3 regions of the Lactobacillus sp. X-49 genome follow, and region 1 is predicted to be linked to each of the others. Evidence: riboswitches for the same ligand, from Rfam matches in the RefSeq annotation. Region 1 holds a riboswitch; each other region holds the start of a gene.

What was found. Region 1 has a riboswitch for thiamine pyrophosphate ahead of ACYIAQ_RS03360 (ATP-binding cassette domain-containing protein). Riboswitches for the same ligand answer to the same signal wherever they lie in the genome.
Region 2: another riboswitch for thiamine pyrophosphate. It lies ahead of thiM (hydroxyethylthiazole kinase); the one in region 1 lies ahead of ACYIAQ_RS03360 (ATP-binding cassette domain-containing protein).
Region 3: another riboswitch for thiamine pyrophosphate. It lies ahead of ACYIAQ_RS07020 (ECF transporter S component); the one in region 1 lies ahead of ACYIAQ_RS03360 (ATP-binding cassette domain-containing protein).

What each region holds. Positions count from the first base shown of each region.
Region 1 is NZ_JBXSQM010000004.1:81,065-88,605, forward strand. It holds gene htpX (zinc metalloprotease HtpX) at 1-803, shown strand, start outside; gene ACYIAQ_RS03355 (helix-turn-helix transcriptional regulator) at 938-1,876, opposite strand; TPP riboswitch at 2,012-2,101, shown strand; gene ACYIAQ_RS03360 (ATP-binding cassette domain-containing protein) at 2,099-3,505, shown strand; gene ACYIAQ_RS03365 (energy-coupling factor transporter transmembrane component T family protein) at 3,515-4,168, shown strand; gene rlmH (23S rRNA (pseudouridine(1915)-N(3))-methyltransferase RlmH) at 4,205-4,684, opposite strand; gene ACYIAQ_RS03375 (S1C family serine protease) at 5,172-6,359, opposite strand; gene ACYIAQ_RS03380 (MBL fold metallo-hydrolase) at 6,426-7,223, opposite strand; gene ACYIAQ_RS03385 (two-component system regulatory protein YycI) at 7,240-7,541, opposite strand, start outside.
Region 2 is NZ_JBXSQM010000009.1:31,972-39,512, forward strand. It holds gene thiD (bifunctional hydroxymethylpyrimidine kinase/phosphomethylpyrimidine kinase) at 1-698, opposite strand, end outside; gene thiM (hydroxyethylthiazole kinase) at 708-1,496, opposite strand; TPP riboswitch at 1,575-1,675, opposite strand; gene ACYIAQ_RS05700 (alpha-L-fucosidase) at 2,493-3,731, opposite strand; gene ACYIAQ_RS05705 (PTS sugar transporter subunit IIA) at 3,778-4,110, opposite strand; gene ACYIAQ_RS05710 (DUF871 domain-containing protein) at 4,121-5,215, opposite strand; gene ACYIAQ_RS05715 (PTS sugar transporter subunit IIC) at 5,187-6,473, opposite strand; gene ACYIAQ_RS05720 (PTS sugar transporter subunit IIB) at 6,473-6,781, opposite strand; gene ACYIAQ_RS05725 (LacI family DNA-binding transcriptional regulator) at 6,900-7,541, opposite strand, start outside.
Region 3 is NZ_JBXSQM010000013.1:34,082-41,622, forward strand. It holds gene udk (uridine kinase) at 479-1,120, shown strand; gene ACYIAQ_RS07020 (ECF transporter S component) at 1,166-1,744, opposite strand; TPP riboswitch at 1,788-1,877, opposite strand; gene ACYIAQ_RS07025 (M42 family metallopeptidase) at 1,928-3,010, opposite strand; gene hpt (hypoxanthine phosphoribosyltransferase) at 3,250-3,819, shown strand; gene ACYIAQ_RS07035 (DUF2087 domain-containing protein) at 4,427-4,639, shown strand; partial or broken gene ACYIAQ_RS07040 (helix-turn-helix domain-containing protein) at 4,689-5,063, opposite strand; gene ACYIAQ_RS07045 (ABC transporter permease) at 5,244-5,969, opposite strand; gene ACYIAQ_RS07050 (ATP-binding cassette domain-containing protein) at 5,962-6,864, opposite strand.

The sequences.
Region 1 (7,541 bases):
GATTAGGATACATTTTTGGCAACCGACCAATTTTAGGGTTAATTATTGCTTTGTTTTTTAGTGTAATTTACATGTTAATTGTTCTACCTAATCCAGCAAATATGGTGATGAGTCTAAACCATGCTCAAGAAGTAAGTGAACAAGATCACCCTGAATTGTGGCATGTTGTTCAAGATATGGCAATGGTCGGTAAAGTCCCAATGCCACGCGTTTTCATTATTAATGATCAAAGCCCAAATGCTTTTGCCACGGGACGTGACCCTAATCATTCTGCTGTTGCAGTAACACAAGGTTTACTTGATTTAATGAACCGTGAAGAACTTGAAGGTGTGCTAGGGCACGAAATTTCACATATCCGTAATTACGATATTATGGTTTCAACAATTGCGGCTGTCTTAGTAGGTGTAATTTCCTTCTTATCAGGAATTGCCAGTCGTTACATCTGGTGGATTGATGACGATGACCGTGATACCAATTCGAGTAATGGGTTAGAGGTAGTTTTTAAAGTTGTTGCAATTCTTTTTGTCCTTATCTTAGGGCCACTTTGTGCCAGTTTGGCACAAATGGCTTTATCACGTAACCGTGAATACTTAGCTGATGCATCTTCAGTTGAGTTAACACGTAACCCCCAAGGCTTAATTTCTGCATTAGAGAAAATTGAAGGTTCTGACCCAATGAAGAAGGCAGATCCTAGTAGTGCAGGAATGTATATCGAAAATCCGTTAAACAAAAAGGGAGTTTCCAATTTATTTGACACACATCCTCCAACAGAAGAACGTATTAAGCGGTTAGAAAAAATGTAATTTTTTTAATTAACAACTAAATGAGGTGTCTTGAGTTATATACTCGAAACACCTCATTTTTAGTTAGTCAGTATATTTAAAATTTCAAAATTGCTAGCAGGTAATTTTCTTGATAGCTTATTAGTTACCATTAATCATTTTAAATTAATATTAGCCTGCCGGAACAATTCTGTCCGCATTTGCACTGGAGTTTCATGGTAATACTCATTAAACTTCTTATAAAAAAAGGACTTCCCACTATAACCAACATGGGCAATAATCTCTTTAATCGAAATATCCGGTCGAGCAAGCAAATTACGAGCTTCTTGCATTCTTCTTTCATCGACATGTTCAACAAAACTTTTACCGGTTTTTTGTTTTACTAAACTAGAAAAATAATTAGTGTTAAAGCCGAAATATTGAGCAGCCTGGGCAAGCGTTACCTTTGCATAATTATCATCAATATATTGCTCTAACGTAGTAGGCGCAAATTCTTGAATAGTATCAGGAATTACTATTAGATCGCGGTTTCTAATAGTCGTTATGAAAAGTATGCTTAATTGTGCAATAATCATGCTTTGGGTAAACATATTTTGATTTAGATATTCATCAATAATTTCTTTAAGTAATTGTGCTGGTTTTGACATGGGTGAACTTTTTATATAAAGTAATTGTCTTATTTTTAAAGCATCATGGACATTATTGATTACATTTCGTTCGCTTGGATCAAGTACACCTGCGTTAATCAAAAAGGTTTTAAAATTTAAATTAGAATTAAATTCAAGTTTTAGTAACACATTTCCTTTTAGTTGTGTTTGCACATCATACTCACACTTACGTCGCAAAATCATGATATTTCCTGGCCCTAACTTTAACTCACGGCCATTATTTCTAATCTTGGTTTTACCAGTAATTTCGTAAAGAATAGTAGTATTGGTAGTCTGATACCTGTGTATACCTGCATTACGGTTTTCAAGATAAGCTGTAAAGATATCAAAACTGCTATTTCCTACCTTTAATTGTACTTCATTTGAATCAACATCCTCAGCATCCAGAACACTTGCTAAATATTGTTCTAGTTTAAACGCTACCATAAATTCACCTTCTTTAAATAGTGACTGCTTTATAATTTTATTATATATTAATGAATTTTATCCTACTGGTCAATAACTATCCCATTATAAAAAATTTCTTCTACTAGACAGTAAATCTGCTTTTAGATATAATGAAATCAATTATCGGGGTGCCAAAAGGCTGAGAATATACCCGCTGAACCTGCTATGGTTAATACCAGCGAAGGGAAAATTAATGATTTCATGTCGTCAGACCCTTTTGGTTATGATGGCTTTTTTATATTGAGGATAAAATTGATTACAAGTAAAAATTTGACTTTTTCATATGATAAACAAAATACTATTTTAGAACAAACTAATTTGTCCATCCCAACAGGTGAATTTTCGCTATTAATCGGACCCTCAGGATGTGGCAAATCAACCTTTTTAAAAATACTAGCACAACTCTATCCTAAATATGCCGGTACAATTAGTGGTTCAATTAACTTGGATAACCTTCAAACTGCGATGATGTTTCAAAAAGCTAGTGAACAATTTACAATGGCAACTCCTCGAGAGGAAATTGTTTTTGCTTTAGAAAACTTACAAATTAGTCGTGAGCAATACCCAACAAGATTACAACAAGCTGTCGATTTTGCCGAGATTAGCCATTTACTTGATCAAAAAATTAATACTATGTCAGGAGGCGAACAGCAGCGTGTTGCCCTGGCAGTACTTGTAGCAATGGATGTTAATGTTTTTTTATTGGATGAGCCTTTCGCTAGTTGCGATCCCACCACTCGTAAATTCTTAATTACCAAATTGGCTCATCTGCGTGATTTAGGCAAAACAATCTTTCTTAGCGATCACATTCTTAGTGATTATGTCGGAATTTGCGACAACTTGTTTCAGTTTCGTGATAAAACGATTGTCAAACTAAAAGAAAAAGAAAAAAAGCTGCTACTGCACACTAATGATCAACATCCTACCTATTCTTTCTCCATTCCAGTGCATGAAAGTAGTTGCTTTACTTTCGCCAATACTGAAATCAAACAAAATCGATTATTATTATCCCAACACGAATTACAAATTATTGCTGGCAAAACAACGTTAATTACTGGGGCAAACGGCGCAGGAAAAACCTCACTATTTGAAGCATTAACCAAAATGCTACCTTATGAAGGCAACTTAACTTTTAACAAACAAGAAATTTGTCAACTTTCGCCCCGCAAATATTTACGGCAAGTTGGGCAAGTTTTCCAAGAAGCAACCGATCAATTTATTAATGTTACTGTACTAGATGAACTAAATCTGAGCAAGAAGCAACGCTCTGACAATTTTTTTACTGATCAAAGAATTCAGCAAGCTTTAGTAAACTTGAATTTAGATCAACTTCTAGATCAGGTAGTTTATTCTCTTTCGGGTGGACAACAAAAGAAATTACAAATACTACTAATGTTAATCTCTAACCAGAAGGTACTACTCTTAGATGAGCCACTCAGTGGGCTTGATCAAGACTCGGCACTTCAAGTCATGAAATTATTAAGACAAAGTCAAATAGACAGGAAACAAACACTACTTATTATTAGTCATGAATTAACTAACCTTGCTAGTTGGTGTGACTATCATCTTGTTTTAGCTAATCATCAATTAACTTATGTCACTAAATGAGGTATACCATTGAACCCTAGTTTTAAATTTCTCTTAGCATTAATTATTTCTTTAGAAATATCTTTTGAGTCCAGTTTGGCAACCAACTTCCTAATTATCAGCATCAGTATTATTTACTTACTAATTAAGCATGTTAAATTGAAAAACTTACTTATAACGTTGTTTGCCCCACTACTAGCGGCAGTTACTATCTTTGCCACCCTATATTGGTTTGCGCCACAACCAAATTTAACCAATGCTCTCAGCTTATCTAGTCGTATTTACGTCTACACTTTAACAATTTATTGCGTAGCAGTTGATACCAGTGCCGAACAAATGGCTCGCTCTTTCGAACAAAATTTTCATTTACCAAGCAAATTCGCTTATGGGGTTTTAGCAGCCCTCAACATTGTGCCACAAATTAAACAAGCAATTAGGCAAATTCGCACGGCTGCAATGATGCGGGGTATTTACCTTGGTTTCTGGTCACCTACTCTATATTTCAAAGCAATTCTTGTAGCCCTAAATTCTGCTGAAAACTTGGCTCAAGGAATGGAGTCTCATGGCTATCATGAGAATGCAACACGTTCAGTAATTATAAAAATACCGATTAAGGTAAGTGATTGGACTATAAGTATTATAATTTTGCTAATAGTTAACTTAAGCCTATTTATATTGCATTAGCTTAATAAAAAATGATCGTTTTGATATGACCACTTTTTATTTATGGTAAGTACTACCACTAATAATCATGAAAGCACGGTAAATTTGTTCAATTAATACTACTCGCATTAATTGATGAGGTAATGTCAATTTACCAAAACTTAGTAATTCATCCCCACGTTCATTTACAGCTTGACTTGTTCCGAGACTTCCTCCAACAACAAAAGTAATATTTGAATGACCATAGATTGCTAAATTGTTAATTTCTTGAGCAAATTCTTCACTAGAACGTTGCTTACCTTTAATTGCGGTAACAAAAACATATTCTTTATCTCTAATTTTTTGCAGAATTCGTTGACCTTCAATTTCTTTAACCTTATCTTGCTCTGCTACACTTAACTTCTCAGGAGCTTGCTCATCAGGAACCTGAATTACTTCAATTTGGGCAAAGCGACTAAGTCGCTTCTGATATTCTGCAATTGCATCCTTAAAATACTTTTCTTTTAGCTTACCAACACAAATAATTTTTATCTTTATCGCCATTTTATCCCTCAATTCCCAATCTTTTCACTATGTTTTTCCACACCTGTGAAAAACATAAATCAACATTTTGTGGTTATAATATAAAATACTCTCTTAACTTGTGGTTCTTGATTTTTTTGATCTTTTACAACTTTTTTTACTCACAAATTTATTGTGGTTATTCAATTTTACAAACTTTAAATCCCTTAAAGCTAATATATAAGCCTTAATAAGTATTTTAACAAATTTTACTGTTTTATTATTTACACACAATCCACAGATTATCCACAGCATTTTTGAGCTTATTTTATCAATTTATGCACAATCCACAAAGTTTTCCACAGTTGTTAACAACTTTGCCTTAAAAATATTTGCCTTGACAGCTTAAAAAAACGAACATTATATTGTTTCGCATTTAAATTATTAACAAAAAAGCTATACTTGCATTAAAAACCGCTCAGTATAGCCTATTTTATTATCTAATTACAAAATACTACTCACCTTAATCTGCCTGCAATTTAACATGCAAATTAAGCTCTTTACCATTGCGATTAACGATAACATCAACGTTATCACCGACTTTATGATTATACAAAATACTGTGTAACGATGCTACATCAGAGACAGACTTGTTGTCAACTTTTACAATGACATCACCTGTTTTTAATCCAGCTATCTGAGCCGCACTACGTTTCGTTACTTCAGCAATATAAATGCCCGTCTTCAAATTGGATTTGATATTAAGTTGTTTGCGATAGCTATTTGGAATTCCTTGTAGCGCAATTACCTTAACACCTAATTGTGGTCTAACAATCTTTCCTTTCTTAACCAATTGATTAACAATCGTAACGACCTCGTTAGAAGGAATAGCAAAACCCATTCCTTCCACAGATGTGCCATCACCAGATTGTGCTAGTTTCATTGAACTAATTCCAATTACTTGACCGGCAGAATTAACTAGTGCTCCTCCTGAATTACCTGGATTAATTGCCGCATCAGTTTGAATAACAGTTTGCTGGTTTGCTGAAGAAGTTGTGATGTTACGTACCGGAGCAGAAATTATTCCTTGGGTAACTGTAGAGGCATATTCGCTACCTAGAGGGGATCCGACCGCAATTACAGTTTGACCAGCTTGTAGGCTCTTAGAATCACCAAATTCAGCAGTTTGGGTAACATGACTGGCATCAATCGATAAGACTGCTAAATCAGTGGTAGCATCTGTACCTACAATTCGCGCGTTCACAGTTTTACCATTGGATAACATGACCTGGATTCTGTCACTACCAGAAACAACATGATTATTAGTCACAATATAGCCCTTATTGCCACTTTTCATGTAGATTACACCAGAACCCTCACTATAAGTCTGCAACTTACCTTTGTCTTTATTAGTCTCATTATCACCAAAAATATCGAATAAGGAGTTGCTACTGCTACGTTGACGTTTCATATTGATAACCGATACTACCGCACCTCTGACATCATTATAAGCAGGAGTCATTGTCCCACTGGTCTTAGCACTGTTTTTAGAAGTCTTGGCACTGTTAGAGCTAATACTAGTCTGAGCATCATTATTAAAACTTGCGGTATTGATTCGATCTAAGGCAGCGTAGGATACACCACCACCAATAATTCCTGCAACTACGCCAACAATGGCTGTTTTGACAATCCCATTATGTTTTTCCATCATTTAATCTCCTTTAGATAACTTTGATTAATATACCAATAAACCTTAAAAAAGTTATTAATAAACCTGTTAAATTTGTATTAAGTCTGTTGGCACCTCTGAATCAGTCATAATAATTTTAACATCATTGGGTAAACAGGCATCCCCATTAACTAGAATTTGCTTAGCAGCTTGATAGGCAAGTTTTGCAGTATTATTATGCTGACTCCGATGAGCCAAAAAAATATGTTCTGTCTTGTTTGATACCACATCAAGCAAGGCTTCTCCAGCTTCCACGTTTGATAAATGACCAACATCAGATAAAATTCGGTGTTTTAATGACCAAGAATATGGTCCGTTGCGTAACATCATATCATCATAGTTAAATTCCATTAAATAGGCATCCGCATCAGTAATAACACTTTTTACTCTTTGAGATACATATCCCGTATCTGTTAAAAAGACCATCCGTTTTCCATCACTAGTAAAAACATAATACTGCGGCTCAGCCGCATCATGACTTGTTGCAAATGCTGTTACATCAAGATCACCAAAAGTTTTTGTTTGCCCCGGCTCAATAATATTAACTTGTTCAACTGGGAGCTTACCAATTTTCTGAGTTTTATTTAAATATTTCCAAGTTCCACTGTTAGTAAAAGCAGCCATTTGAGGGTAACGTCGTAATAAAACTCCCAAGCCTTTACTATGATCAGAATGGTCATGGCTCAAAAAAATCATATCAATATCATTAATATCAACACCGATTTTGGCTAACAATGACTGAATTTTTTTGCCAGATAATCCAGCATCCATTAAAATCTTATGCTGACTTGTTTCAATTAAACTTGTATTTCCAGTTGAACCACTAGCTAAAATAGAAACCCTCACAACAGCTACCTTCTTTCTAATTTTTTTGGATGTTATACGAGCTACCTTGCAAGATTTGTGCTGTGAAAGCATTAACTCTTTTAACCGTTATATTTTTAGTTGTTTTATTTTCGACTAAAATTAACCAAGTTGGAAGCAAAATTATATTACCACGAACTTCTGTTAATTTTGAGTAACCAAGACTAACCTTCAAGACACGTGAATTATTGACAATTTCACGATCAGTATACATTGCTTTAACTGCATGCCATGCACTAATGATCAATTGTGGCTCACGAACTGCACTAATTGGACCCATATAAGAAATCGTATAGTTAA
Region 2 (7,541 bases), on a different contig from region 1:
TCATTTCCGAGAGCTAATTGAGCGGCAATTGTTGCTGCTAAAGTATTACCCGTTCCGTGGGTACGTGCTGTATTTGTGCGTGGACTGCTTATCCAAAAATCAGTGCCATCTTCTAAAAGGGTATAGTCGCTAACATGTTTATCTTTAGCATGTCCCCCTTTAATTAACACGTTTTTAACACCCATTTTTTGTAAGGTAAGTGCTAATTTCGGATATTCTTCTTTCTTTGTTATTTTTATTCCGGTTAGTTCTTCAGCTTCAGGTAAATTGGGTGTGACAAGATCTGCTAAAGGAAGTAATTCTTCTCTAACGGTTGTAATCGCATCTTTACTTAATAAAGTAGCACCTCCCTTGGCTATCATTACCGGGTCAACGATAGTAGGACCAAAATTGTATTTTTGTAAATTAAGTGCAACTTGGTGAACATGAGCTGAATCACCAAGCATGCCGGTTTTGCAAGCCCGAATTTTGAAATCATTAGCTAGAGAAGCAAACTGGGCATCAACCATATCTAAGGGAAGTAAAAATGAGTTTTGTACACCCAAAGTATTTTGGGCTGTAACAGCTACTACTACTGCTGTACCAAAAACATGTTGCATTTGAAATGTTTTTAGATCAGCCATAATCCCAGCTCCACCACCTGAATCGGTACCTGCAATAGTTAGCACTTGCGGAAAAGAATTAATTTCTTGCTTCATGGTTATCTCCTAATCAAAATGAGCGATTTTTTCAATATCAGCAGGTTGAACCTCAGCTAGATAGTCCAGCAGGTATATACCAAATGAACCAGGTCCAACTTGAGGCTGATTTTTGACGAGCAGTTCCCCTGTAGCAGCGAAAATTAGTGTAGCAATTATTGCTGCTTCATAAGGATCTTTTTCAATAGCTGCAAAAGCTGCGACAATACTGGAGAGCATGTCTCCTGAACCAACGTGCGCTTGGAATAAGGGCGTTCCGTTATAAATATGTGTAACGTGAGTACTATCGCTAATTGTATCTGTAGCACCACTAGCAATTACAACACAGTTAAATTTTTGAGCCGTTTTTAAAGTAATCTCATCTAAATCATTATTGCCATCTCCTGCATCAATTCCTTTAGATTGCCATTCAAAATTACCTAAAGTAGCAATTTCACCAGCATTTCCACGAATAATTTGAATTGGGAATTCCGATAACAAATGTATAGCCGTGTCAAGTCGGTATTTGTTCGCACCAACTGCGACAGGATCAAGTATAATTGGTTTATTATCTGAGGATGCTTTTGCTGCGATTTTCTCCATATATTCGACTTGGAGCTTGGTTAAGGTGCCAAGATTAAGGGTGATACTTGCAGCTAATTGAGCCATTTCTTCAGCTTCTTCGATTTCCTGACTCATGATAGGCGATGCACCGATGGCATTAAGACCATTGGCTACATCTTGAACAGTAACAAAATTGGCGGCATTTAAAACAACGGGATTTTGTTGTCGTAACTTATTGAGCATGTCTAACTTCATAATTCATCTCCTAAAAATAAAGAACCATGGGCTTTTTCGAGCAAATAAAAAGCTTTGATACCGGATGGTGTCAAAGCATAATTGGATAAGGCACGTTCCTACGCAAGAATTAGCTTACAGGTTCAAAGGGTCTGGAAAAAATTCCATCTCAGCCTCAATGGGCTCCCCTCGTGTTATCACTTTTATTATAGCGATATTTAAGAAGTAGTACAATATAAAATGCTAAATAAAGGTAGTTTATAAAGAGAAAGAAAATGATTAGATTTACAGAAAAACTTTATGAAACTGTATATGATCTTTGGCAACAGAGTATGAAACATCCATTTATTATCGAATTAACAATCAATAATTTGCAAAACAACTAATAGAATTGAACTTGAATATAAATACAAGTTCAAGAAGTATAAGTTTCCAAACTTCAGATGATGAATTTGCTAAAGCTAAACTACTCAAGGCTAGTTATGAGCTTCCAATTGAAAAAATTGATACTGAAGAAAAAGCAGAAGCTTTTTAAATGATGATGGTGGATATTAATGGGTGCGGATACTTTATATTGGGCTTATGTTAGTTTCATTGATATTAAGGGTGGTAAAACTCGTCCAGTTTTATTTTTAAGACAAGATTAAAAAAGCTATTTTCTTTTTAGACTAACTTCAAAATATAAGGATAAATCTTCTCTTTTCAAAAATAAATATATTGAAATAAAGGATTGGCAACAGGCAGGATTAAGCAAACCTTCATGGGTCGATATTTATAAAATCTACGAATATTATCAAAGATGGATCGATACGTATGACTGCGAATAGTATAAAGCAAATGTTAAAAGAATACTAAATCTGACAGATTTAATTGCTGAAAAGCAACGCAACAAATGAAGATAGCAGTTATTACGAGTTACAATTTTGGTAAATAACTTATGAAAAAGAATAAAAGAAAACACACGATTTCTCTATAATAAAGAAATCGTGTGTAAAAAATAGATTTGACCAAATTTACCTAACGTTGTTTATAAAAAATTTTAGCAACGCGCTCAATTAAATTTGTTCCATATTCAAAACCATCAGCTAAAATTTCTAGTCTTTTACTATTTATATTTTGGCTGAATTTTACACTTTTATTATTATCTAACCAAGTAATATGATCGATTAATCGATTATCCCAGTCTTTAAATATAATATTACGATCTTTTTCTCCACCAAGGACTACATTATTATTTCCAACGTTACCTAAATTATCAACAAAGAGATAACGTCCTTTAATAAAATCATAATTATTAGAAATTGAAGTATTAGTTAAGTTTTCATAATTAGGAGTATTATAAATTGCTTCGTGATTTATATTCATCCATTTTCTAACAACTTCGAGTAATGAACGACAGTGAATGTTTAAAGATCCGTCAAATTCTGGTCCTACGTTGATTAATAAATTTGCTCCAACTTTGCGTGTACGACAAATTTGTTCAATCAATTGTTGGGCAGAAATATAATTAAGATCATTTTTAGCATTTCCCCAGTGTTTGTTTAATGTTAAAGACGTTTCTGCCGCAAAATAATGATTATGTTGCACGTGATTAATGTTTTTGGGATTACCACGTTCAAATGTTAAAACATCTACGTTTGTGCCATCATTTTGGCCCTGTTTTTCTAATCCTGTATTATTTGTAATAATTGCTTGTGGTTGTAATTCTCTTATTTCATTGTAAAGTTTTTCTTCTTGCCAATCAGCTTTAGGCTTATTCCAATTTCCATCAAACCAAAACCCACTTATTTCACCGTAGTTAGTACAAAGAAGTTTAATTAAATTGCGTAGTTCTTTTAAATAACCATTAAAATTTTGATAATATTTGTTATTATTCCAATCATAAGTAGCAAAATAGATAAATGGTTTAATTTTTTGTTTATGACATTCACTAGTGAAAATTTTAATAATATCTTTTTTAAATGGAGTATGTACACTATCAAAATTACTGATTCCTTTAGTATCAAATAGATAGAAACCATCATGGTGTTTAGCAGTTAATACAATATATTTAAATCCTGACCGTTTTGCCATTCTAACTAAATTTTTAACATTTTCTTCTGCAGGATTGAAGTTCTTAAAAGCAGTTTGATACTCAGGAATATTTAAGATGTTTTGAGACCATTCTCCCCTAGAAAACTTTGAATACAACCCCCAATGAACGAATAATCCTATACCCATTTTTTCAAAATTTTTAATTTTGGTTTCTATTTGCATAATTTTTCTTTCAATTGATTTATAATTATTAATTTAAAAAAAGTTTTTATTTGTGCAATTGATTTTGTTTCAATTTATTTAATTCTAAATTAGTTTCAATTAATTCATTTGCAAAATCTAAAAAGCTTTCTGCTGTAATCATTTGATCTTCTGCATGCATATAAAGAGGATCAATTTTGCTTTTACCAGTTTTAGCAAAAGATGATAAAACTTTCATATGAGCCTGTTGAGCTTTTTTAAGTTCTTCTTTTGCTGAATTAATCAGTGGGTATGGATCCATATTGCTAGTTCTAGAGCGAGTGACTGCTTCCATAATTTCAGTTTTGGCTTGTCCTGAGTGGCTAATAATTTCAAAACTAATTTCTTCTAATCCTTCCATAATTTCTCCCTTAATAGTTATCGATATCAATGAATTTAAATTTATCCCACGGATCAATAAAATTAATGAATTGTAAGTCACTTGGTATTATTTGTGCTACTACATTCTTTAAATGATCTTGATTATCCATTTCTTGTTTAACAATATTTAATTCTCCCTTATACTGTTTAAAATTGTTATTACCAATTGTAATCATTCCTCGTTTTAAAGTATTTATAGGATTATTGACTGGTAAATCTTGATGATTATATTTCAATTTTACAAAAGTAGAGCGTATTGAATAACTGTTAATATCTCCTCGATTAAAGTGAAGATTATTAAGAACAATTTCTTTTTCTAAATCTGTAACTGTTGGAATAAATTTAATAAAAAATTGTGGAATATTTAAATTTAATTTTGCGATTTTCTCTAATTCTTCTTTACTAGCAAAGGAATTCCCTATGATAATATCATCAATTAATTGTGTATTAATTAAATATTGAGCTTGTTTTTCTATTGGTAATTCTCTATGAATTTCTAAAGTAGGTAATCCTGCATTATAAGGATGTGGTCCAATTTTAGCAGAAGGAGAAGAAATAAAAGCGGCTGTACGAATTCCTAAATTGTGGTATTTACGAGTTGTATTTAAGAAATAATTTGTATCTAAGCCGGTATAACGTTGTGGGTAAAAATTGTGGCAACCTATAATTTTTTCTTTAATAGGCTTATAGCTCAATATATTAGCCAAATTTCCTGTATCATTGCTAATATTAATTTCAATTGTTAAATCTTTATTATTATAAGTCATAATTGATTCAGGCAGTCCATCAAAATTAGAATCTAATCTGACAATATCAGCACCTAATTCTTTGAAAAAAGACAAATCATTATAACTTATATTTAAGCTATCAAATAAATTTGGATTAACATCTAAACTGATCCACATCTTGCGTTGACGAGCATGAAACAAAACTTTTCTGAATTGATTAATGATCTTATCTTTATTACCGTTTAGCTCCAATAAACTCGTAAAAAGTCGAGTATATCCAATATCTGCAGCTTGATCAATATAACGAATACAGTCATCTGTGTTACTTTTATTTGGATAGACTGATATTCCCTTCATTTGTATTTTCTCCTTGTTCTAATTTTAATTGGTTATGATCAAACATTTTAAAAAATGGATAGTAGATAACCATTGAAATTAAGATATTAACGATACATAAAATAATTGCACGCCAATCAAAACCTGTGGCCATCCATGCTCCAATTGGTCCAGGTAATGTCCATGGAGCAACTGCAGTTGTATAAGCCACTAAATGTAATTTCATTGCTATATAAGTTACAGCAGCCATTGCCGTAGGTGCAAGCACAAACGGGACTGCAAAATAAGGATTCATGATAATAGGGATACCAAAAATTAGTGGTTCATTAATATTAAAGATAGCGGGAACGATTGTGACAGCGCCCATTGTTTTGCTAAATTTAGACTTTCCTAATAATAAAAGAATTGAGAGAGAGAGAGTAGCACCAGCACCGCCAACCCACACAAACCACTGGAAGAATTGTTCAGTCATAAAGTGAACAGGGGCATGATTATGTGCTATTGCAGTTACATTAGCATTAAGATTTGCATACCAATATGGATAAAGAATAGGTGTTGCAATAACCATACCATGAACACCAAAAAGCCAAATAATAGTTATCAAAAGAACTGGAATGATTGCTGATAGGAAAGTATCCTTGCCAAAGTAACCGATTGGAGAAAAAATCCAGGTTAGAATTGCATTAATATCAAGTTTAAATATTTCCTTAAGAATAAAAGATACAAGTATAATTATAATACCAGGAAATAAAGCGCTAAAAGAATTACCTACAGCAGCAGGAACTCCATCTGGCATAGTAATTACTAGATGTTTTTCATTAAAGAAGCGAACAACTTCTACTGTAAAGATGGCACAGAGAATTGCTGTAAATAATCCCTGTGCTCCCATATTACTAATAGACATGTATGTTCCTGCTGTAATGCCAGCTTTAGGTTTATCTAAAACTATTGGTTGAATTGCTAGTATAAAGAAAGACATTTCTGCAAGAACACCAGTTGAAATTGGATCAATTTTATAATATTTTGACAAATGAGCAGTAATTGAAAATACACAGTAGACAGCCATTAAATTTATGGAATAATACATTGGTACTGATAACATTGAAGAGTATGGCTGAATAAAATGTTTCCATGAATCAATTGGTAAATTTAATAAAATTGTAAAAAAAGAACCAATTATTGAAACAGGAATAATAACAGACATACCGTCTCTAATAGCTGTCAGGTAGCGGTTATTTGCAACTTTACCCATTTTTTCCGAAATAGAATCAAAGTTCATTACTCTACCTCCTTGATTATTAATTCATATAGCTTATCTATTCTAGCTGGGGTGTACATAGTCATAGGAATTAGAATGAACTTTGCTTTTTTCTGTTTAGCTTCTTTTTCAAAATCCTTTTTCTTAAAAGAGACTTGAGGAGCTAATAAAATTAACTGATAGTCTGTTTCATTTAAGTCATCAGACACTTTGTCGATGCTTGTTTCATGGACATTCCAATTTTTATTGTGCTTAGTAGCTTCGCGTGTCAAAGCTGTTGCTAAGAGAGAAGAACTCATGCCACCACCACATGCTAATAAAATATTCATAATATTTCTCCTTTACGTGAATCGTTTCAAGTTTTACAAAAAATAAATAATTTGAATAATTTTATTCAAATCATAACTAGATTTTAATACCTTACGCTAAATAAAGCAACCGCTTTCTTCATTCGTGAACAATATTGTTACAATAAATTGTTTTAAACCCAGAATTAACTGAATTAGTTAATCTTTCAATTATGAGTTTACCTGCTTTATTGCCAATTTGTTCAATAGGTTGCTCGATGGAACTAATTTCAGGATAAAAGATATCATTAACGAAGAAGTGATCATACACTAGAATTTTTAGTTTTTTATGATGAGGCTCTTGTCTATAAGCGCTAATTGCTCCGAGTGACATATAATAGTTAATGATGAATAAAGCATCCAACTTCGGTGTTGTTTTTACAAGTTCATTGTATCCTTGATAACCTGCCTCAATAGTATAATTGCCATGCCATATATAATTATTTCTAATAAGTATATTATTTTGCCGTAAAGCGTCCTCGTATCCTCTTTGTCTTTCATTTGAAATATAATTTTTAGAAGAACCAGTTATAATTCCGATATTTTTATAACCTTTTTTGATTAAATAATTAACCCCTATTTTTGATGATTCATAATTATTAACTATTACGGCATCGGAAGGAAGACCTTTAATTGGTGCATCAATAGCTATTATAGGAACTCTTTCTTTATATGCTTTTTTTAACATTGGAGTTACGTGATCTTGGTGAAAAACGATTATTGCATCAATTGATCTATTTAA
Region 3 (7,541 bases), on a different contig from region 1:
ATTGTCCGTCCCTTTGTGTAAAATACCATTCGTGTACCGTACAGCATTAATAAGCTCATATACTGATAAACAAATAAATATAATTCCTACCATTCTACTAAAAATAAGACTATTAAAAAAGTTATTCATAAATATTACCTTCTCTCAATATGAAGAATCAGGCGTAATCTTAAATGCGTCTTTTCATTTATTATTGTATATAATACCACATTTTTTTAAATTATAGAACTTACCACAGTTTCAGAAACATAATTTCTTTTAGAATCCGTAATAAAACAATGTGTTTATACCACATCAATAAAATATTTAACTGGCATTAAATTATAGTTAATAACTATTCCTCTTTGTTTTTAAAATTATCTATTTCCCATATTATGATATATAAATCGATTTCAAACAAAAAATTTGTATTAACGTACTTATTGGAAATTCTTGATAAAGTAAAGTAAAATGTTATTTGATAAAAAGGAGTGTCTCAATGTCTCAACTTAAAAAACCTGTCGTAATCGGTATTACCGGCGGTTCAGGTAGTGGAAAAACTACCATTGCTCATAAAATTGTCGAACAGATGCAAGAAAATGAACATGTTTTAATCATGACACAAGATTCATATTATAAAGATAATACAGGGATTCCAATGAGTGCTAGACTCAATATTAATTATGATCATCCTAATGCTTTTGATATCCCGCTATTATCGAAACAATTACGCAGCTTACTTAATTATGAAGCTATTGAAATGCCTGTATATGATTTTAAAGAACATACCAGAAGCAAGGAAACCATTCATACTGATCCGGTTGATATTATTATTTTGGAAGGGATTTTGGTTCTATCTAACGAAGAAATACGTAATTTAATGGATATTAAAGTTTACGTTGACACTGATGATGATATTCGTTTCATCCGCCGATTGCAACGTGATCTTCAAGAACGTGGTAGATCAATTGAATCTGTTATTGAGCAGTATTTAGGAACAGTTAAACCGATGTATCATCAGTTCATTGAGCCCACAAAACGTTATGCGGATATCATTATTCCAGAAGGCGGAGACAATGATGTAGCCATTGACATGTTAACAACTAAAGTTCATTCAATTTTAAGTAAGGATATCAAATAAAAAACGAGAGCAAATTTTCTCTCGTTTTTATTTGTAATTAAACGTTTAATCGACTTTTGGCTTTAACGCACGGTCAAACAAATTGGTAATTAGCTTAACTAAAACACCATCAAAAACAATTGATGAAATTAAATTGGTAATAAACATAACCAGTTGAAGCTGAAAACTGAACTTATTCCAGCCATATATTATATAAGAAGATATAAAGCAAGCCAAGCCCGCAAACACTGCCCCTGTCAGTACACTTGTCCATGAGAATCTTTGATAACGACTTTTTTTAGGGAAAAAGCCTATTTCATTCGTTGCACCTTGCAGTATTCCGGAAATTAGTGTCATTGCACCCCATTGTCCGCCAATAGCCATTTCTACAATTGCAGCCAATAATTCACCAATTGTTCCTGAACCAGGTGCTGGAACAAAATAAATTGCTAACGATGCAGCTATTAACCATAATCCAGTAAACACAGTATCCGTCACAGGCGCAAAGCCAGTTGGAATTAATATTAACTTAATTAAATTGTATGCCCAGTTAAAACCATAAGTATAAACCACACCCATAATTATTCCAATGAGTGCGATTAAAATGATTGACTTAACATTCCATTTCGATGATCTTGTAAACATAAAAAATACTCCTATAACTTGAGTCAATAGGAGTACACGTTAAATTTTTTCTTTAACACTTCCCTAGCGCAGGTATTATCCCGTTCAGGTTCAGAGGGTATTTCTCAGCTATGTGGCACCCCTAGTGACTAACTATAATTTATTAAAGTATAACATAAAGAATATTATTTCACCAAATTAATTCTAGAATTTAGTAAAACTATTCAGTTTTTCTTTAGTCATATCGCGAATAATTGCAACAGCTAAATCTACTGAAGCTTTAAAATCATGATATGAACTAAAACAATATGGTGAATGCTCATATCGAACTGGAATTCCAATAACAATTGTAGGCGCACCATTTTCATAGTAAATGGCTGCACCATCTTGTCCCCCACCAGTCCGAACAGAACGTGTATATGGTAAGTGATTCTTATCAGCTAAATCACAAGCATACTGTTGGAATTTAGGATTCGGTAAAAATGTAGTATCCATATCCCTTAACATCGGTCCACGATTAAGACCGGTTTGTGACAACCATTCAGGGGTAAAAGTATCATCGGCTGGGCAAGATTCAAGTACAATTGCTAAATCAGGTTTGACTGCTCGAGCAGTCACATAAGCACCACGAAGTCCAACTTCTTCTTGACTAGAAAGAGCTGCGACTACATTAAAGTCAGTTTCTTCTTCTTTTAAAATTTCAAGAACATCTGCCATTGCTGCTGCACCAAAACGATCATCAAAATCTTTACCAAAGAATAATCCCGTTTTTTCGTTATACTCACACTTTACATCAACAAAAATTGGACAACCCGTATCAATTTTAAAATCATTGATGGTCTCTTCACGTGAACATGAACCAACATCAATTGACATATCAGCAACATCTGGAACATTATTCCTTTCTGCTTCAGTCATAAAATGTGGTGGCTTTGTTGCAACAACGCCGGGAATATATTCACCATCTTTATTTCTGATTTTTACTCGCAAGGCTGGTATATTATATTTTACCCATCCACCTAAGGGAACAAATTTAATCATTCCATTTGGTCTGACTGCCTGAGTAATGAAACCAACAGCATCCGAATGAGCATCTAACTGAATTACTGGCCGTCCAGCTTGATTTTCTTTCTTAGCTGCGTATACATTAAGCATACCATCAACTTTGATATCAGCAAAATCTTTGACAGTTTGCGTGAACAATTTAACAAATTCTTCTTCAAAGCCTGACGTCGCATTTGCATCCGCAAAGGCTTTAAGCATTTTTATTTCTTTTTCTTTTTTCATTTAAATGCCTTCTCTTTAATTTAATATCTTTCTTCATTGTAACAAAAACTTTAGGAATAACTCTATAAATTTAAGTTAATATCCAGTTAATCCTACTATTTTTATTTAATATAATAATTTTGTCCGTAATTTAGACAACTATTGGCAAAAAAAGTTTAAAACAGTCTGCTTTTTTAACCATAAAATGATATAATCGATACTATTAGTAATTCAAAAATTTTAAGGTAAAGGGTAAATCAATGCCGAAAAACGACAATATTAACAGTATTATTGACCATCAGTTGTTTACCGAAAACGACATTCATAAAATGTGCGTTAAACTAGGCAAACAGCTAACTGAAGATTATGCGGGAAAAAATCCTCTTATTGTAGGTGCACTTAAAGGCGCAATATTCTTTTTAACCGACCTGGTACGAGAAATGGATGTTAAAGAAGAAATTGACTTTCTTGATGTTTCCAGTTATGGCAATGGGTTTGAATCTTCTGGAAAAGTTAAGTTGATTTCAGATCTTACGACTGATGTCAATGGTCGCGATGTACTTATCGTCGAAGATATTGTTGATACTGGTCTTACTTTAAAGTATATGAAGAATCTGCTCAAAGAACGAGGCGCCAAAAGTGTCAAATGCTGCGTACTACTTAATAAAGAAACTAACAGACGAACCGATGTTGATATTGAATATTATGGTTCAAAAGTAGGCAATGAATTTGTTGTTGGTTATGGACTAGATTTTATGAATGCCTACCGCAATCTTCGCTACATTGGTGTACTTAAGCCTGAAATCATTGGACGCGTTACCAATAAATAAAATAATCAAATAAAAAGAAGACTGTTAAGTTAACCCTCTAGATGGATTTTGGTCCAATCTAGAGGGTTAATTTTATTTTGGCTAGTTATTGGTAGATACTTTCGTAAAACTATAATTGTCAGCCGCATTTAAAGCGGAGGCTTGATATTTAGAAGGGAAGTCTTGTTTTGCAAGATTTCTTTTTCTTTACAGCTATATTGTGTCATGAATAGCATATTAGTTTAAGGTCCAAGTCCTTGATTTCTAAGTTGTTTTTATTGTTTAATTAAAGATTTAAACTTATCAAAATTTTTCTTTTTGCTCAATACTATATTCGGTAGTATTGAACAAATTCTTCAAGAGACAATACTACAACAAAGTATTACAATGGAATCTAATAGGGCAACAATAATTTCAGTCAGTAATACACTTGATGCGGGTGTTTCTGTAATTGTTTTGTCAATTAATGGTTATATATCAGATAATTTTGGAATTGGTAGTGCTTAAATTTTTTTAGCAACTTTAGGGATAGTTTTATTTGGAATAAGCTATTTGTTAAATAGAAAGGCAGTAAGAGTTAATGGAGCATAACATTACATTAGATAAGTACGTCGATTCTAGAGGTAGAGTGAAAATTTGGCCGGGAAAAGAAAAAAATCGATTACTTGTCTTATCTTATTTAGCGACTAAATTTGAGCCTGAAAAGAAATACTCTGAACAGGATGTAAATCTCATTTTAATGGGACTTATAGATAATTATGTTACAAGAAGACGTGATTTAATAGAATATAACTTTTTGAATAGAACGGATGACGGTAGATTATATTGGAGAAGTAAATAAATTATTTGAAAGTAGTACTTTTGAAATGAACACCAAAAGCCTGCTTTTTCTATCGCCTTGTGATAATAGAAAGATTAATAAACGATTTCAATTTTTTTCTATATCGTATGAAAGTTGCGCGATTGATACCAGTTAATTTTACTACTCTGGTGTCGGTCATATCACTCTTATAAAGTCTAAAAACGTGTTGCAATTGTGGACTATCTTTAGAATATTTAGGCTTACGCCCATGATAGCGACCTTCTGCTTTAGCTATCTATTTCGATACCTTGACGTTGGCGCTCCTTAATTCGTTCATGATCACTTTCTGCCTGATATTTATATACTCAAGAATAAGATTATTTTTTAGTTGCCGCAAATTGGGATCTTCAATACCACATAAAGAGGGTAAATTTAAAATATTAAGTATTGCACCCTCATCTTTATTTTTGTACAAAAAAGCTAGAAACCACTCTCTTTCGCGGTGATTTTTAGTTTTCAAGTTTAAGTCATTATAGTCACGGATAAAATTAACAACCTCGCGTAGCCTATAAGCGACAAGTTTGTTAACATTTACAATATAAATTGTTGATAACAAGAGTACTTAACATAATCATGTGATTTATTAAAAAGCACTTATTGTACCCTTTTTATCTTTCCACCAAATAATTATTAACCACGGAATTAGTGTGACAACAAATGTTAAACATAGCAAGGCTAAATCCTTAACAAAGGATTGTCTAGTTAACAAATCATTGACTGCACTAAAGATATAGTGAAAGGGAAACATTTTTTGCAAGTTAGTGAGCCATTTAGTGAAAGTATCTTGTTTAAATAATTCAAAGGGACTAATCACCATCATCATAATTAGCATTAAGAAAAAAGTTAACTCATCAAGCGTGTCTTCTTGCAAGAGCATTCCTAATGTAAAGCCGATCACACTACTGTAAATACCAGCGCTGCTTAATAGCAGCATACAAATAATCAATTTATCATCAAATTTTATCTTAGAGCAGCCAACACCGATAATAATATTCGCCATAATGATAATTAGATTCAGAATTAATTGCAGCAATACCTGATCAAACAAATAATGTCCCAGGGAATAAAATGATGTTTTATCTTTTAATGCATAATACTGCTTGCCCGTATTGATTCTTTTGCCAAAAGTTACAACTGAGTTGCCGACAATCCCCCACAAACAGGCAATTAAGAAAATTGCATAATTGATACCAGTGTAAGAAGGAATTGCATTCAGCATCAATATATACCAGCAAATCGGAATAATAATTGTAAACACTATGAAGCGAGGATTGTGCAAAATATTTTTTAATTGTAGCCATTTAATCATTATTAGTCTCCTTGCCATCGTTAAAATGCCGGTACCACTGTTCAATTGTCTGATGATGCTGGTGAATTTCATCAACATTGACATTCTGAGCAATTTGCCCATCTTTGAGCAACACAACTCGAGAAAAATACTTATCAATCTGGTTAAAATCATGAGTTGTCGTTAAAACCGTGCTGTTAATATGATCCAGCTGCTGCCAAAAAAAATCGATTGTTTTTAAATCCATTCCAGCTGTCGGCTCATCGAATATAAAAAACTTACTCGGCTTAATCAAAGTTAACAAAAGAAGTAATCTGCGTTTTTGACCACCAGATAGCTTTTTAATAGCAAGTTTAGCCTGCTGCTTAAGATTAAATTTTTCGAGTAGTGCATCAATCTTCCACTCATCATAAACCTGATCGATTGCGGCTTCTAATTGCAGCTGTTCGGATACCTTTAGCGTGTCAATCAAAACATTTTCCTGAGGCATAATGCTTAAATCGGTCTTGGGATCATAAAACAATTCAACCTTACCACTGTCTGGCTGCAACAATTGGGTAATTATTTTAATTAAGGTTGATTTGCCCGCACCATTACTGCCCAACAATGCAATACGATCTCTCGTTGCAATCGTTAAGTTAACCTTCCTTAATACCGGATAGGCAAATGACTTATGCAAATCAGTAACTTTCAACAAAAGATCCCGTTTAGTTGATACACCTGCCAATAAATAATCCAGTGATACACCAAATATCTCGGCTAAGTTAATCAGCTTAGTAATATCCGGTTCAGTTTCTCCTAACTCCCACTTAGAAACGGATTGCCGCGAAACGTACAATTTTTGCGCCAAATCATTTTGGGATAATCTTTGTTTGCGTCTCAATTTATTTAATTGCTCAACAAAAATATTTTCCATCACAATCATCCTTTCAAATTTGTTAGCTTAATTATCTCCTAACCCTCCTTTTTGCCAAGCAAATTTGTGATGCGTAACTGACAACCTACAGTTGCCAAAGCTGCTACAAGTCTCGAAAAAAATTCATTACACAAAAAAACGCTCAGATTGATATCCAGCGTTCTTTCAATCTTCAGAATATATTTTAAAAATTTGCCCAAATCAAATATCTGTTAAATAAGATTCAAGTTCATTCAACACCTTGATAATTTTTTATAACCTGTATTAAACCATGGGCTAAGATATTTATTTTTGAATACACTTAATTGCATCGGCTAATTACCTCCAATTAACGAACTGACCGATACCTTCAACATCTTGTACTGACTGATTCAATCATTTAGTTGCAGGAAAAGATAAAATACCAAATTAAGCAAGTTTATATTTTGGCTTTTAATTAAATTTAATAGATAAACATTTTATTATGCAGTATATTCTATTCAACAAAATTTAAAAAGTGGGTTTTAGCTGCAATAAATATTTCATATAATACTCTATGTTGTATGCAAAGTTTCGGTAAACTCAATGCTTTTGCTATAATTAAAGTTGAATTGATAGCAAATTGTTTTGAGGGCAATCAGCTGTTTTACTTGAAAGAAAAGGGTGCTTATGGCACGAAATCTTTAGAAAGGTGTACA